DNA from 3 places in the Lysinibacillus canaveralius genome. Region 1 is predicted to be linked to each of the others. Evidence: riboswitches for the same ligand, from Rfam matches in the RefSeq annotation. Region 1 holds a riboswitch; each other region holds the start of a gene.
What was found. Region 1 has a riboswitch for thiamine pyrophosphate ahead of AA0Y26_RS11390 (3-oxoacyl-ACP reductase). Riboswitches for the same ligand answer to the same signal wherever they lie in the genome.
Positions count from the first base shown of each region.

Region 1 (3,281 bases):
GTACCGGCTTTAGCGCCGCTTATCGATCCGAATGAGCATAGCTGTGGCAGTGTACCTCCGCATGGTGAAAAGGAATTGCGTCAGCCTGAACAGAATTTTTATATAGTGGGGGCAAAATCATATGGACGCGCACCTACATTTTTGATGGCAACAGGCTATGAGCAAGTTCGTTCAGTTGTCGCTTATTTAGCTGGTGATATAGAAGCTGCAAGAAACGTACAGCTCAGTCTGCCGGAAACGGGTGTCTGTTACAGCGGTATAGGCGGTTGTTGCTAGGAAAGGTATTGGGTAGAGCTTGCAGAAGGGTTGCATACACAACTAGTCTTTTAAGTAAAAGATCATTCTTTATGATTTACAAAATAAGGCGGTTTCCTTAACGGAAGTCGCTTTTATAGGAGGAACAAAATGATTCGGAAAATGGCGAATCAAGATATAGAGATTGTTGTTGCTATTTATCAGGAAGGGATGAATACGGGTTGATCAACCTTTGAAACAATCGCACCAACACCAGCAAAATGGGATATAAAATTTGATAAAGGTTTGCGGGTTGTCTACGAAGAGAATGGGGCTGTGCAAGGGTGGATATCTGTTACGCCCATTTCAGTGCGTGAAGTATACAAAGGTGTTGCAGAAATAAGTATTTACATCAGGCAATCTGTTTCTGGAAAAGGGGTTAGCAGTATTTTATTGGAAGCTCTTTGTGAAGAATGCAGAAAATCAGGTTACAGGATGCTTCAATCATCCATTTTTCTAGAAAAATAGTGCAAGCCATTAGAGTACACGAAAAAGCCGGATTTCGTTTCGTAGGCGTTCGTGAAAAAATTGCATAACGAGACGGCTCCTGGTATAACACAGTGTTGATGGAGAAGCGGCTGGTTGACTAGCTTTTTAAGTGTTAACATGCAGGATGATAGACGAGATATTTACCTATACGTGTGCTTTGATAGTTAATTAGAAATAAAAGGTGAAATTATGCAGGTAAATACATGGAATTGATAGGAATATACTTATTTCTAAGTAGAATCTGATAGGGGTTTTACTTTGGAGCAGCAACAATTCAAGATAATTAAGTATAACCCTAAGTATGCTGAGCAGACAGTAGAAATTAAACCCGATATTTATAAATATGGTTTAGAATATGCTATCGATGAGAGTAGACGTGCTGAGATTACACCAATTTTGAATAAATTTGCTTTAAAGCTTCGCAATGCCCCTTTAGTTCCTGACTGTAGTTTTGTAAGTGCGGATCGTTACACTTTTATAAAAAAATTACGAAATTAATATTAGTGTTAGTCTGAGCATGGAACAGTATATCCTTTTAAACTTTAAGTGATTTAGGACAAGTGCTTGACTTTCTGGTATAGAGTTATATTATTAATATCTCTCTTATGAAAGGTTACAAACGATTGATTGGGACAATTGTTGGCTGCTTGTAAGGATGTAGTATTTAAGTTTAAAATGTACTTGTTAATAACAGCGAACTTTGATAGAATCAAGCTAATTAAATGCATTTGCAGGGGGACACAGTTGTGTTGAGAAGGTAAAACCTGACCCTTAGAACCTGACCGTTAATACGGACGTAGGGAGCAAAGTACATATTATTTTCCTGTACTTACTATGGCTCCGCGTAATTTACGTGGAGCTTTTCTTATGCAAATACTTTAATTGCAGGGGGACACAGTTGTGTTGAGAAGGTTAAAACCTGACCCTTAGAACCTGACAGTTAACACTGACGTAGGGAGCAATTATAGGTGTAGTATACACTTTTTTGGGCGTCTCTATATTAATAGGGACGTTTTTTTGCACTTACGTCTATCTAGTGAGGAGGAAACTGTATGGGGTTTTGTAAAAAGTTCGAAAAGGTGCAGATATCTTTACTGTCGTTTCCGTTCTTTACAAAATTCCGGGTCCCAAACAACTTTACAAAAATTAAGTAAGGGGAAATTATAATGAAACTACATGAACAAACCGTTTTAGTTACAGGTGCAAGTAGAGGCGTTGGAGAAGAACTCGTTAAAGCTTTTGTTAAGGAGGGGGCTAATGTCGTACTGAATTATTATAAAAGCGAGGAAAAAGCAACGCGTTTAGCGCAAAGTTTGGGTCCTCAGGTTATCGCTTTACAAGCAGATATACGCAATCAACAAGAAGTGCAGCAACTGGTCGAAACAGCAAAGCAACATTTTCATACGCCGATTACAACCATAGTCAATAATGCGTTGATTGATTTCGAATTTAATCCACTTTCGCAAAAAAATGTGTTTGACCTTCAATGGACTGATTACAATAAGCAATTTGAAGGAACGATTAAGGGTGCTTTGAATAGTATTCAAGCATGTGTTCAGGATATGAAGGACCTGGGATTTGGTCGAATTATAAATATTGGGACAAATTTATTTCAGCATCCCGTAGTAGCTTATCATGAATATACAACAGCTAAAGCAGCATTGCTCGGATTTACACGTAACATGGCCAAAGAGTTAGGTGCGTATGGCATTACAGTCAATATGATGTCTGGCGGACTCTTAAAACAAACGGATGCGAGTAAAGTTACGACAGCAGAAGTATTTCAAATGATTGAAGCTGCAACACCGTTACAAAGAGTGACAACACCAAAAGAGTTAGCAGACGTGGCTTTATTCTTTGCATCACCTTGGGGATGTGCTATCACTGGGCAAAATTTAGTCGTTGATGGTGGTCTTGTTATGGATTAGGATTTCAGAAAAAATCGTTGCAGCGATTTTTTCACCTACACCGGGAATTGTTTGGAGTAGTTTATATTCTTCAAGTTGTACCGCTAACTGATCAATCTCACGCTCCAACGTAGAAAGCTGTTGGTGGTATGCTTGAAGTAAATCTATATATTCAGATTGACAAGCAGGCTATGAAAAAGGGTTGACTGAAATGGGTTACGTTTTGCAGCTGCGATTATATCCTCTGCTTTTTCATACGTTAATTTTCAAAATTGATAAGGGCTTGAATAAAATCAAAATGAACATACACTATGATACTAATCATATGAGGAACCGCTAATTAATAGGAGTAACGGTATACCTAATCATAAAAAAGTATTAGGGAACAACTATATGTTCCTAATACTTTTTTCAACAGGATTTATGCTAATTTCTTTTGTTTCAGGTCTAAATAATAACTAATGAACGTTAGTACACTTGCACAGACTGCAACGATCCCGCCAACCCATGCTACATCCATTAAATTACCTTGATAGTATACAAATCCGCCGAGTGCAGATCCAAATGCGATACCTAAGTTACTTGCTACTG
Region 1 is NZ_CP154840.1:2,254,322-2,257,602, reverse strand. It holds gene AA0Y26_RS11405 (NAD(P)-binding domain-containing protein) at 1-276, shown strand, start outside; gene AA0Y26_RS11400 (N-acetyltransferase family protein) at 571-762, shown strand; gene AA0Y26_RS11395 (hypothetical protein) at 1,042-1,281, shown strand; TPP riboswitch at 1,506-1,603, shown strand; TPP riboswitch at 1,660-1,758, shown strand; gene AA0Y26_RS11390 (3-oxoacyl-ACP reductase) at 1,950-2,711, shown strand; gene AA0Y26_RS11385 (MFS transporter) at 3,112-3,281, opposite strand, start outside.

Region 2 (3,281 bases), 200 kb from region 1:
TATCAATTATAGGAAGCATGAGAAGGAATTAACAAACTACTCTAACTTTTCAAAGCAAGACGTCTAACGATTGCATCAAACAGGAAAACGAAGTATCATTAACTTGAAAATAACTGAAATGAGGGACTATTTATGAGTATCCATATTGCTGCTAAACAAGGCGAAATCGCTGATATCGTATTACTTCCAGGAGATCCGCTTCGTGCGAAATTCATCGCAGAAACATTTTTGGAAGATGTAACATGCTACAACGAAGTGCGTAACATGTTTGGATATACAGGTACATACAAAGGTCGCCGTGTATCTGTGCAAGGGACAGGTATGGGTGTACCTTCTATCTCGATCTATGCAACGGAACTTATGCAAGAATACGGTGTACAAAAATTAATCCGTGTTGGTACATGCGGTGCGATTCAAAAAGACGTAAAAGTGCGTGACGTTATTTTAGCACAAGCGGCTTCTACAGATTCACGCTTAAACCAAGTGATCTGGGGCGGCGGTATTGACTTTGCTCCAACTGCTGACTTCGATCTACTTCATAAAGCATACAATGCTGGTAAAGAAGCGGGCTTGAACTTGAAAGTGGGGAACATCTTCACTGCCGACATGTTCTATTCAGATGAAGAACAAAATGAAAAGCTTGCGAAATATGGCGTATTAGCAGTTGAAATGGAAGCTGCAGCACTATATACACTAGCAGCGAAGTTTGGACGTCAAGCATTAGCAGTACTGACTGTTTCTGACCACATTATTACTGGTGAGGTAACATCTTCTGAAGAGCGTCAAACAACGTTCAAAGACATGATGGTTGTAGCGCTTGAAGCTGCGATTCAAGAGTAGGAATACCAAGGGTTTGGTATTTGGTACTTTTTAACAAGTGCCCATAGTATGATTTGAGAAGTGCCTGACAGGTAAAAACTTGTCGGGTGCTTTTTTAGTTTAACGAATCAAATAGTGAGGTTGCGTTTTCCTTTTGTTCAATTGACAAAGGCATTTAGTGAGTCTGGGGGGTTAATACAAATTCACAACAATTGGCGGGATTGCAAAATTTAGATGATGTGTGAGCGGTGCTAGAGGTTTTTTATGGAGTTATGCTACGTTTTATCATAGCTGACTGTTGCTTTTATGATACAAGAGGGTTTAGATACAACACAATAGGCTTGAAGTAAAAGAAATACTTGTTTTTTATTGAATTGGTTGGTTGTTATTTGAGGTACATGAGAAAGATGAGAAAAGAAACTTGTTCATATAATTCAAAGTGAATCAACGCTAACGATTAAAAACCTTTTATCCCGCTTGGATCTAATGAATAATTCATACGATTCAAAAAATTATTGCATTTAACCATTTTTATCAGTACAATAAAAACAATTCAATGAATTTGCAGGGGGACGCGTGTGTGTTGAGAAGGTAAAACCTGACCCTTAGAACCTGACAGTTAATACTGGCGTAGGGAGCGATGAGTACATACATATGCACTTTTTAGGCATCTCTACTTTTGTAGTGGTGCCTTTATTACGCCTCAATATGAAGGGGAATGATGATATTCAGCAAACGGCAGATAGCCTATAAATTGAAAATGAATTTTACTAGGGGATCCCTTGATAAGGGCTGAGACGAAAGTAGGTACTTTTAAACCCTCATAACCTGATCAGATTTGTATCTGCGTAGGGAAGTAGCGGATGTTTATGTTTTGTGTGCCTTTGTGCATATGTTGCATTCAAACAGAACCACTTTCCTTTTGGGAGAGTGGTTTTTTGTTGCTTAAAATCAATAAAGGGAGCATGTAAATATGAAGCTAATGGCTGTAACAGATGATTGCCAGTCGGTTTTGGAGTTAGCGCAGGAAATAATTCAAATCCAGTATAGTGTTGATTTTATTCAAATACGCGAAAAGTCAAAGACGGTAAAGGAAGTGATGGCGCTGCTTGAATATTTGGACGAGGGAGGTGTGCCAAAAGAGAAACTCATCATCAATGATCGGTTGGATATTGCTTTGTGCAGCGGTATCCAAACAGTGCATTTACCAGAAAAGGGGCTGCCTGTGCAACAGGTAAAAGAGCGATTTCCGCATCTTCATGTAGGGAAATCTGTTCATGATTATGAGGGAGCTAAGGAGGCGGAGCGACAAGGAGCTGATTATGTGCTATACGGACATTGCTTTGAAACGAATAGCAAAAAAGGAAAGGCCCCAAACGGTCTTACCCCCATTATTGAAATGAAAGGGAGTTTAAAGATTCCCGTCTATGCGATTGGTGGTATTCAGGTAAATCGGCTCCAGGCATTGCGGGACGTGCAGGCAGATGGCATTGCGGTGATGTCGGGTATTTTTTCAGCCCATCGTCCAGTTGCTGAAGCAGAGCATTTTAGGGAGGCCATTCAATATGCAAAAAAGCTATGAGGTAGCCGTGATTGGCGGCGGGATTATTGGCAGTGCTATTGCTTACTATTTAGCGAAGGAGCAGGTCGATGTAGCCGTGCTAGAGGAAGGTCAGATTGGTTTAAAAGCGACAAGCGCAGCAGCCGGCATGCTCGGTGCCCATTCGGAATTGGAGGATGAGGTGAAAGCCTTTTTCTCTTTTGCGAGGTATAGTCAGTCTCTTTATTCCGTGTTAAAGGAAGAATTATACGAGCAGAGCGGGATTGACTTAGGTTTTAGGAAAGGGGGGATTTTAAAGCTTGCATTTTCTGAGCGTGACAAAGAAAAATTAGCAATGGTACTTGCACAGCCTACGGTGACATGGCTTGAACCAGAGGAAGTAAGAAATCTAGAGCAAGAAGTTACCCCGGATATCTTAGGTGCAGCTTATATTGAAGAGGATATAAATGTGTTGCCGGCGCGTGTATGCCAAGCCTTCGCAAAAGGTGCTCAGCTGTATGGTGCATCAATTGTAGAGCATACAAAGGTGTTGCATATTAAAAAACAGCAGGATCTGTTTGAAATTGAAACGACAAAGGAGCTTTTCAAAGCAAAGCGTATTGTCATTGCCAGTGGTGTGTGGAGTACTCCGTTCTTTCGGCAGCTTGGGTTACAGCACGAAATGATACCAGTCAAAGGGGAATGTATAGCTGTTGAGAGTGCCAATTTTGTTTTAAAGCACACGATTTTTCATGATAAATATTATATTGTGCCAAGAAATAATGGGGAGCTGGTCATTGGCGCTACGATGCAGGAAAATGACTGGTCAGAGCAAGTAAGCTTAAATGGGGTAGAGACTTTAATTCAAAAGGCGAAGGCACTATTCCCTGCGATTGGCCAGATGAATATAAAGGCTAGTTGG
Region 2 is NZ_CP154840.1:2,458,331-2,461,611, reverse strand. It holds gene AA0Y26_RS12480 (YozE family protein) at 1-12, shown strand, start outside; gene deoD (purine-nucleoside phosphorylase) at 133-840, shown strand; TPP riboswitch at 1,376-1,473, shown strand; TPP riboswitch at 1,582-1,691, shown strand; gene AA0Y26_RS12470 (thiamine phosphate synthase) at 1,793-2,401, shown strand; gene thiO (glycine oxidase ThiO) at 2,385-3,281, shown strand, end outside.
Region 2: another riboswitch for thiamine pyrophosphate. It lies ahead of AA0Y26_RS12470 (thiamine phosphate synthase); the one in region 1 lies ahead of AA0Y26_RS11390 (3-oxoacyl-ACP reductase).

Region 3 (3,281 bases), 630 kb from region 1:
CACAATAAAAATGGTACATGCGCTTATTATCGATATATCCAGGCAAGAACAGATAGGCATAGGTAAATGAAAGATAAATAACAAGTGTTTTTACAGCCTGCTTGACGGTTTAATTAAATTAGTCGGGAAATTTCAGTATTAGTATAGTATATTTTTAATAGAAGAAAGAGATTTCTACATCTATGAAAAGCATTAGAAGGAGTAATTATTTTGTCACGAAAAGAACGGATCGAAAGGGAAAGAGCTCGTTTATTTACCTTTTATCATTTTGCGAAATATTATAGCTACGGTATGCTGTTCGGTATCTTCGTGCTTCTATTCACTGAAGCGAGTATGGAAGCGGACGTATCCTGGTCATGGCAGACAGGAGTAGGGATTTTATTGCTGCTGCCAAGTTTTTATTTTTATATGAGAGAAACAGAAGAGTTCAATCAGAGCGGAGGATACTTTAAGCTGGCTGTCTTTCTTACTGTGCTGATAGGGGTCCTTATGAGTATTTTTGTATGTGCATTCTTGTTTGGGATGACGGACCAATTACTAAACTAGCAGTCTATCCCAACTGCTGCAAGATATATGAATGAAGTGAATACTTTATGAAACACTACTTTTACAGCGTGTTTTTTAGAAAGTTAGGAGAGGTTCAGTATTACACGATATGATGAATATCCGCAAGTAACAATTTCAGACGCTTTTAAAGCTGAGGAAGTAATGGAATGTGTGATCCGCCACGAAGTAGTGGATGAATGGAGGCTTGAAAAATACAGCCTATCGAACGTTGTTTTTGAACATTGTGTATTTCAGGCATGTGATTTTTCAAAGTTTGATGTATCGGATGTCTTGTTCAAACATTGTGACTTATCGAACAGCAAGTGGGAAGGCGGCTATTTCTACCGTACAAACTTCGTGAATTGCAAGCTGGTAGGAACAAGCTTTGCCGAAGGGCATTTTCAAGAAACGAATTTCACGCAGTGTTTTGCCAATTATGCTGTTTTTGCGGAATCCACGTTTAACCAAACGAAATTTTCCCACTGTACGATGCAGGGAACGGATTTTTATCACGTACGGCATAACGGGCTGCAATGGGATTCGTGTGATTTGAATGATGCGAGCTTTGAGGAAACTACGTTAAAGGGACTTGATTTCAGTCAGTCGATATTTGAGGTGCTGCATGTTGACCTGAAGCAGGTACAAGGCTGCAAAATTGCCCCGGGGCAGGCTGCATTATTTGCCATGATGCTCGGAATCGAAATACGAGAATAAGCATTCAGGGCATATAGCGGCTGGAACGTCTTATTATACAAAATAGTTAGAAAATATTCTTTTATTTTCATAACACTTCCTGTATACTAAACTTGCAACTCAATAGTAATAACTAGGGGAGTCCAATGAGTTGGGCTGAGAGGGAAACGCTGTGAAGTTTCTTGACCCTTTGGACCTGATCTGGATCATGCCAGCGTAGGGAAGTTAGTGTTCTTCATGTATTAGCAAACGATTACATGTACGCTGGGTCCATTTTTATAGATGGATTCAGCTTTTTTATTGTGTAACAGCTTCTTACTGAGCAGAAAGTAAAAAAGGAGTAACACTTTTTGTTAGTAGAAATATAGACGCTGTTTAAGTTAACTGCGGTGATTCGCATCATGTATAGTTTGTTTCCCTTTGCCACTTTGTTCTGGGTCTCGTCCCCTAATACTTTTAAAGGGAGAGATTTTTATGTCAACTACTTCATTTAACAAAGCAAGCATTGCCGCTATGTCATCCTTTCCATCAAGCAAAAAAGTATATGTAACAGGTTCAAGAGCTGATCTGAACGTGCCGATGCGGGAAATCAAGCTAAGTGCGACCACTGGAGCAGCAGGAGAACAGGAGAATCCGCCGGTTCGTGTGTATGATACAAGCGGTCCTTATACCGACCCTCACTATTCAGCGGATTTTACAAAGGGGCTGCCTGCTCTCAGAGAGAAATGGATTCTTGAGCGGGGAGACGTTGAAGCGTATGAAGGGCGTCAAATCAAGCCTGAAGACAACGGCTATAAAAGTAACAATGACCCGCGTGCTACTGAAAAGGCATTTCCTGCTTTAAAACGTAAACCATTAAGAGCGAAAGCAGGGAACAATGTCACACAGCTGCATTATGCAAAGAGGGGAATCATTACACCTGAAATGGAGTTCATTGCAATCCGCGAAAATATGGACCCTGAATTTGTTCGAAGTGAAGTAGCAAGAGGACGCGCCATTATCCCTTCCAATATTAATCACCCCGAGCTGGAGCCGATGATTATAGGACGCAATTTTCATGTCAAAATTAATGCGAACATCGGCAATTCAGCTGTGTCCTCTACGATCGAGGAAGAGGTTGAAAAAATGCTTTGGGCGACACGTTGGGGAGCGGATACAATGATGGACCTTTCGACAGGGAAAAACATTCACACAACACGGGAATGGATTATTCGAAACGCTGCTGTTCCGGTTGGTACCGTGCCGATTTATCAAGCGCTTGAAAAAGTAAATGGGATAGCAGAAAATCTCACATGGGAGGTTTATCGTGATACATTAATCGAACAAGCAGAGCAAGGGGTGGATTACTTCACAATTCATGCGGGAGTGCTTCTGCGTTATATCCCGTTAACAGCCAACCGTTTAACAGGTATTGTATCCCGGGGCGGGTCGATTATGGCACAGTGGTGCTTAGCTCACCACGAAGAAAGCTTCCTTTATACGCACTTTGAAGAAATATGTGAAATTATGAAAGCTTATGATGTGGCGTTTTCCCTTGGCGACGGCTTGCGGCCGGGCTCCATTCATGATGCAAATGATGAAGCACAGTTTGCGGAGCTTGAAACACTTGGTGAACTAACAAAGATTGCCTGGAAACATGATGTACAAGTGATGATTGAAGGACCGGGTCATGTGCCGATGCATCTCATAAAAGAAAATATGGATAAGCAATTGGAAATTTGCCAGGAGGCACCGTTCTACACACTAGGCCCTCTTACAACGGATATCGCACCGGGCTATGACCATATAACATCGGCAATCGGTGCTGCAATGATCGGTTGGTACGGGACGGCGATGCTGTGCTATGTGACACCAAAGGAACATTTAGGCTTACCGAACCGGAATGATGTGCGAGAAGGGGTCATCACTTACAAAATTGCCGCACATGCCGCAGATTTAGCAAAAGGGCATCCGGGTGCACAAAAAAGAGATGATGCATTATCGAAAGCCCGTTTCGAATTCCGCTGGCGCGACCAGTTCAACTTATCATTAGATCCTGAACG
Region 3 is NZ_CP154840.1:1,622,311-1,625,591, forward strand. It holds gene AA0Y26_RS08075 (hypothetical protein) at 211-546, shown strand; gene AA0Y26_RS08080 (pentapeptide repeat-containing protein) at 709-1,260, shown strand; TPP riboswitch at 1,365-1,479, shown strand; gene thiC (phosphomethylpyrimidine synthase ThiC) at 1,714-3,281, shown strand, end outside.
Region 3: another riboswitch for thiamine pyrophosphate. It lies ahead of thiC (phosphomethylpyrimidine synthase ThiC); the one in region 1 lies ahead of AA0Y26_RS11390 (3-oxoacyl-ACP reductase).